2 regions of the Streptomyces sp. SID1328 genome follow, and region 2 is predicted to be linked to the other one. Evidence: riboswitches for the same ligand, from Rfam matches in the RefSeq annotation. Region 2 holds a riboswitch; the other holds the start of a gene.

Region 1 (3,395 bases), on a different contig from region 2:
GGCGTCCAGGGTCTCGGTCAGCGAGCCGATCTGGTTGACCTTGACCAGCAGGGCGTTGGCGACGCCCTCCTCGATGCCGCGGGCGAGGCGCTCGGGGTTGGTGACGAACAGGTCGTCGCCGACGATCTGCACCTTGTCGCCGATGCGGTCGGTGAGGACCTTCCAGCCCGCCCAGTCGTCCTCGAACAGCGGGTCCTCGATGGAGACCAGCGGGTAGGCGGCCACCAGCTCCTCGTAGTACTCCGTCATCTCGGCGGCGGAGCGCTCCTTGCCCTCGAAGAGGTACGTGCCGTCCTTGTAGAACTCGGACGCGGCGACGTCGAGCGCGAGGGCGATCTGCTCGCCGGGGGCGTAGCCGGCCTCCTTGATGGCCTCGAGGATGAGGTCGAGGGCCTCGCGGTTGGAGCCGAGGTTCGGGGCGAAGCCGCCCTCGTCGCCGAGCCCGGTGGACAGGCCCTTGCTCTTCAGGACCTTCTTCAGGGTGTGGTAGACCTCGGTGCCCCAGCGCAGCGCCTCGGAAAAGGACTCCGCGCCGATCGGGGCGATCATGAACTCCTGGATGTCCACATTGGAGTCGGCGTGCGAGCCGCCGTTCAGGATGTTCATCATCGGCACCGGGAGCAGGTGCGCGTTGGGGCCGCCCAGGTAGCGGAAGAGCGGCAGGTCGCTGGCCTCGGAGGCGGCGTGGGCCACGGCGAGGGAGACGCCGAGGATGGCGTTGGCGCCGAGCGAGCCCTTGTTGTCGGTGGCGTCCAGGTCGAACATGGCCTGGTCGATCAGGCGCTGCTCGGTGGCGTCGTAGCCGACGAGCTCCGGGCCGATCTGCTCGATGACGGCGAGGACGGCCTTCTCGACACCCTTGCCCTGGTAGCGGTTCGGGTCACCGTCACGCAGCTCGATGGCCTCGAAGGCACCGGTGGAGGCGCCGGACGGGACGGCGGCACGACCCGTGCTGCCGTCGTCGAGGCCGACCTCGACCTCGACCGTGGGGTTGCCTCGGGAGTCCAGGATTTCCCGGGCTACGACGACGTCGATGGACGGCACGAGCATCTCCTTCATGGATGTGACGCGATGAGTGCGGGGCGTGCGCCGGATGGCATGCCTTGCCTCTAGAGCCTAACCGTCCCAGGGGCGTCGGCCGTCGACCGACCGCCTCGTGGACGGGGTGGGACAGGGAGACGGTACCCATTGTTCCCGTCCGGAACAAAGGGTTCTGGGCAAAGGTTCCCGCCGCGCGGGCCGGTGCGCCGGACGGGCCGGCCGCGGAACGCGCACCGCCCCGGCGCGCGGGGGGAACGCGCACCGGGGCGGGGGGTCCGTCAGGGGACCGGAAGCTCGGGGGCCGGACGGTTCGGGGACCGGGCCGCCGAGCGGGTCGCGGTTACTTCAGGTGGAGCATCTGGCCGGGGAAGATGAAGTCGGCCTTCTCGACGATGTCCTTGTTCAGGTCGAACAGCTTCTTCCAGCCGCCCTCGACCTTGTGCTTCGCGGCGATCGAGCTGAGCGTGTCGCCCTTGACCACCTTGTACTCGCCGTCGCCCTTCTTGACCTTGCCACCGGTCGGCGTGGTGACGGTCTTGCTCGCGTCCGGACGCTCGGTGGAGCGGGAGGCGGCCTGGTCGTCGGCAGCGCGGCCGGAGGTGTCGGCCGCGGCCTTGTCCTCCGTCTTGGTGTCCGTGGACGGAGCCGGGCTCGCCGGGGCGGCGGAACCGCCGTACGACGCGCTGGACAGACCCGTGCCGCAGACCGGCCAGGCGCCCTTGCCCTGGGCGGAGAGCACCTTCTCGGCGACGGTGATCTGCTGTCCCTTGCTCGCCTTGTCGGCGGTGGCGGCGTACTGCGTGCCGCCGTACGCGGCCCAGGTGGAGGCGGAGAACTGGAGCCCGCCGTAGTAACCGTTGCCGGTGTTGATGGACCAGTTGCCGCCCGACTCGCACTGGGCGACGGCGTCCCACTCGGAACCGGTGGCGGCGGAGGCGCTGCCCGACGCCATCACCGGGCCCGCGACGGCCGCGCCGGCGACACCGGCGAGCGCGAGGACACGGACGGTCTTGGACGGGCGACGGTGCTTGCCCTTGCTGGAAAACAGCATGGATCGATCCCCTCACCGACGCCTGCGAGGTGAGCTGTCGGGTTCGGGCCGGTTGAGTTGCCCGGCCACCCCTCCCCGGTACTTCCGGAAGGCGTGGCTCCACCCCAAGCCCGTCCCGGTGTCAGACACCGGTTCGGGCACCTACCTTGGGTCCCCCGCTCCTGCCTACGGCGCTTGACGCGACGGTTGTCCCCGACGGCCGCTGGCAGGATTCGGCGTTGCGGCCACGGGGGCTCGTGGTGACGAGCGGTCCCGACCGTAGACATGCCTCGCGGCGAAATTCAAAGACGATCGGGTCTTCTGAGAGTCATCCCACACTTTCGCCAAATAGGACATATAAGAGGATAGCGGGGCGTCAAATGCCGCTATTCGCAGTCCTATTCGCCCGGCACTTTCAGGGTCTGACCCGGGTCGACATGGTTCGGGTCGGCGCCGAGGGCCTGCTTGTTCGCGGAGTAGAGAGCCTCCCAGCCGCCGTCCACGTCGAGGGAGTCGGCGATGGAGCCGAGGGTGTCACCGTCGCGGACGGTGTAGGTGCCCGGCGAGGCGGTGGCGTGGCGGCCCGTGGCGGCCGTGTGCTGACCTGCCGTCACACTCTCGTCGGCGCTGCCGCCGCGGTGACGGCCGCCGCCGAGGTCGCCGGTGTCGACGAGGCTCCAGGAGCCGCCGTCCTCCCACGACTCGTCGTCCTCCGCCGCGGGGGCGCTGGAGGATGAACCGCCGTCCCGGTAGCCGTGCCCGGCGGCCGGGGGCGCGGACGCGTCGGAGCGGGAGGCCCCGGTGTCCTTCTGGGCGTCGCCGGCGGCGTCCTTCTCGCTCGCGCTCGGGGACGGCTTGCCGGTCTCCTTGGCGGAGGAGTCGGACGAGTCGGACGACGGGGAGGAATTACCCAGTCCGGACGAGTCGGAACCATCGGACGAAGCACCCGTCTCAGGGGTCTCGCTCGACTTGCCGGCGTCCTTGCCCGGGGCGCCCTGGCCGGCGGACGGGGACTCGCTCACGCCCGTGTCGACGTCCACCGAGCCCGAGTTGGAGGTCAGTCCGGCGAGCAGGGCGCAGGTGGCCCAGTGGGTGGTGCCCTGGTCGGCCAGGATCTTCTCGGCCACCGAGATCTGCTGCGAACGGCTGGCCTGGTCGGCGCTGGCCGCGTACTGCGTGCCGCCGTACTTGTCCCAGTCGTCCTGGGATATCTGGAGGCCGCCGTAGTAACCGTTGCCGGTGTCGGCGCTCCAGGAGCCACCGCTCTCGCACTCGGCGACCTTGTCCCAGGTGGTGCCGTCGGCCGCGTTGGCGCTCGCCGCCC
Region 2 (3,395 bases):
CGTCCTGTTCGGCGACCCGCAGCTCGCCCTGACAGCCGTCCAGCGTGTCCTGGAGGTGACCCCGGAGGAGGTCCGCGAGGTCGCCAAGGCCCGCCTGCGCCCGGACAACCGCGCCGTGCTCGTCTACGAGCCGAAGTCCCCGGAGGCGGTCGAGGACGCCGACCTGCCCGACGACCCGGAGCACGAGGCCACCGTAGAGGCCGGCAACGACGACGAGGAGACGGCCAAGTGACCGAGCTCGCCCCCATGGAGTTCCACCCCCAGCCGCAGGCCGGCGAGGCCAAGCCGTGGGCGTTCCCGGCGCCGGAGCGCTCCACGCTGGACAACGGCCTGACCGTGCTGCGCTGCCACCGCCCCGGCCAGCAGGTCGTCGCCGTGGAGGTGCTGCTCGACGCCCCCCTGGACGCCGAGCCGGCCGGCCTCGACGGTGTCGCCACGATCATGGCGCGCGCCTTCTCCGAGGGCACCGACAAGGACTCCGCCGAGGAGTTCGCCGCCGAGCTGGAGCGGGCCGGCGCCACGCTGGACGCGCATGCCGACCACCCCGGCGTCCGGCTCAGCCTGGAGGTGCCCGCCTCCCGCCTGGAGAAGGGCCTCACCCTGCTCGCGGACGCCCTGCGTGCCCCCGCCTTCGCGGAGAGCGAGGTCGAGCGCCTGGTCCGCAACCGCCTGGACGAGATCCCGCACGAGCTGGCCAGCCCGGCCCGCCGCGCCGCGAAGGAGCTGTCCAAGGAGCTGTTCCCGGCCTCCGTCCGCATGTCCCGGCCGCGTCAGGGCACCGAGGAGACCGTCGAGAAGATCGACGCGGACGCCGTCCGTGCCTTCTACGACCGTCATGTCCGCCCCGCCACCGCCACCGCGGTGGTCGTCGGCGACCTCGACGGCATCGACCTCGACGCGCTGTTCGCCGAGACCCTGGGCGCCTGGTCCGGCACGCCCGGCCAGGCCCGCCCGGTGCCGCCCGTGACCGCCGACGACACCGGCCGCGTGGTCATCGTGGACCGGCCCGGCGCCGTGCAGACGCAGCTCCTCATCGGCCGCATCGGCTCCGACCGGCACGACCGCGTGTGGCCCGCGCAGGTGCTCGGCACCTACTGCCTCGGCGGCACCCTGACCTCCCGCCTGGACCGGGTCCTGCGCGAGGAGAAGGGCTACACCTACGGCGTGCGCGCCTTCGGCCAGGTACTGCGCTCCGCCCCGGACGGCACCGGCGCCTCGCTGCTCGCCATCAGCGGCTCCGTGGACACCCCGAACACGGGCCCGGCGCTCGCGGACCTGTGGACGGTGCTGCACACGCTGGCCGCCGAGGGTCTGACCGACGCCGAGCGGGACGTGGCCGTGCAGAACCTCGTCGGCGTGGCCCCGCTGAAGTACGAGACGGCCGCCGCCGTAGCCGGCACCCTTGCGGACCAGGTCGAGCAGCACCTGCCGGACGACTTCCAGGCGGAGCTGTACCGCACGCTCGCGGCCACCGGCACCGTGGAGGCCACGGCCGCCGTGGTGAACGCCTTCCCAGCCGACCGGCTGGTCACGGTCCTCGTCGGCGACGCCGCCCAGATCAAGGAGCCCGTCGAGGCGCTCGGCATCGGCGAGGTCAAGGTGGTCTCGGCAGAGTAGCCGCACGCGAGTGGGTCCTGACGGCGCGCAAGTCGTCAGGGCCCACCGCTGTGTTCGGGAGCGCCCTCGAACAGCGGTCAACAAATGTCCGGATTGGGGCGGAGGTTACCCCTCTGACGTGTGGGATGCACTACAAAAGCCCGGACCCGTTTGAAGATCCGCTCCCGTCCCCTTTAGCTTCTTCCGGGCTGTTCGTCAGGCAGTGCGCCGCGCCCGCGGCACCGGACAGCCATCGCCGAGTCCCCCGCAGGGGGAGCCGGGGACCCACGCAGTCCCTGGGGTGAATCGGGCGCCCGCGCGCGAGCGAGGGCGGCCGTAGGAGACCTTCCTGCTCCGAACCCGTCAGCTAACCCGGTAGGCGAGAGGGAAGGAAAGGAACAGCCTGCTCATGGCGTTCATGTGCGCCACCGGGAAGCACCGCAAGCCCGGCCGGGTCAAGCGCACCACCGCAACGGCGGCCGGTGTGGCGGCTCTCACCACCGGTGTCGTCGGCACCCTCGCGGCCTCCCCGGCGCTCGCCGCGGACAACTCCGTCGAGAACACCGGCCTCACCCCCGTCATCGCCGTCAGCGACACCCTCGCCGACGAGATCGCCGCGCAGGCCACCGCTCAGAAGGCGACCGCCGAGCGCAAGGCCGCCGAGGAGGCCGCCGAGCGCGCCGCCGCCGAGCGGGCCCGCGAGGCCAAGGAGCGCGCCGCCCGCAAGGCCGAGCGCGAGCGCCTCAACTCCTTCGTCATGCCGATCACCGGCTCCTACGTCTCCACCGCCTACCAGGCCTCCAGTTCGCTGTGGTCCTCCGGTTCCCACACCGGCATCGACTTCCACGCCGCCAGCGGCACCGCGGTCCACGCGGCCGGCGCAGGCACCGTGGTCTCCACCGGCTGGGGCGGCGCGTACGGCAACGAGATCGTGATCCGGATGGCCGACGGGATGTACACCCAGTACGGCCACCTGTCGTCCATCGGTGTCAGCGTGGGCCAGCGCGTCATTCCGGGCCAGCAGATCGCCCTGTCCGGCGCCACCGGCAACGTCACCGGCCCGCACCTGCACTTCGAGGCCCGTACCGGCCCCGACTACGGGTCCGACGTCGACCCCGTCGCCTACCTCCGCAAGCACGGCGTGAACGTCTGACCGCTCCGGTCCCGTGAAAGCCCCGGCCCACCCGGCCGGGGCTTTTCGCTGTGCGCTTTCCTCCGGGCGCTGTCCAAAAAATAGCCATGGATTCCGGTAGGCCGTCGGAAATCCTCGCGCATTGCCATAGAGTCACGGGACAAGCGCTGTCGTCGGCGTTTCTCGGGTATTAAGGCGGAGGTGGGTCATGCGTATTCCGGCGCACTCGGTGTGCACGGCGATCCGGGACGACATCGTCGCCGGAATCCACGAGCGCGGCGGCCGGCTCACCGAGGAGGTCCTCGCCCGCCGTTACGGCGTCTCCCGCGTCCCCGTCCGCGAGGCACTGCGCACGCTGGAGGCCGAGGGCTTCGTGGTGACCCGGCGCCACGCGGGCGCCTGCGTGGCCGAGCCCACCGAGCAGGAGGCCGCCGACCTGCTGGAGATGCGCCTGCTGCTGGAGCCGCTCGGCGCCGCGCGGGCCGCCCAGCGGCGCACCGAGGCCCATCTGAAGGTGCTGCGCGGCCTGGTCAGACTGGGTCAGGAGCGGGCCAGGCTCGGCAACAGCGACGACCTGCGCGCGCTGGACGGCTGGTTCCACGAGACGCTCGCCCAGGCGTGCGGCAGTCACGCGCTGACCTCGGCGCTCACCCAGCTCCGGCACAAG

What was found. A riboswitch is a leader RNA that binds a small molecule or an ion and turns the genes downstream of it on or off. The one in region 2 is predicted to bind cyclic di-AMP.
Positions count from the first base shown of each region.
Region 1: another riboswitch for cyclic di-AMP. It lies ahead of GT030_RS07780 (transglycosylase family protein); the one in region 2 lies ahead of GT030_RS04195 (M23 family metallopeptidase).

Region 1 is NZ_WWKH01000267.1:1,516-4,910, reverse strand. It holds gene eno (phosphopyruvate hydratase) at 1-1,044, opposite strand, end outside; gene GT030_RS07780 (transglycosylase family protein) at 1,382-2,092, opposite strand; cyclic di-AMP (ydaO/yuaA leader) riboswitch at 2,097-2,275, opposite strand; gene GT030_RS07775 (transglycosylase family protein) at 2,470-3,395, opposite strand, start outside.
Region 2 is NZ_WWKH01000136.1:1,754-5,148, reverse strand. It holds gene GT030_RS04205 (pitrilysin family protein) at 1-232, shown strand, start outside; gene GT030_RS04200 (pitrilysin family protein) at 229-1,617, shown strand; cyclic di-AMP (ydaO/yuaA leader) riboswitch at 1,841-1,993, shown strand; gene GT030_RS04195 (M23 family metallopeptidase) at 2,006-2,749, shown strand; gene GT030_RS04190 (GntR family transcriptional regulator) at 2,937-3,395, shown strand, end outside.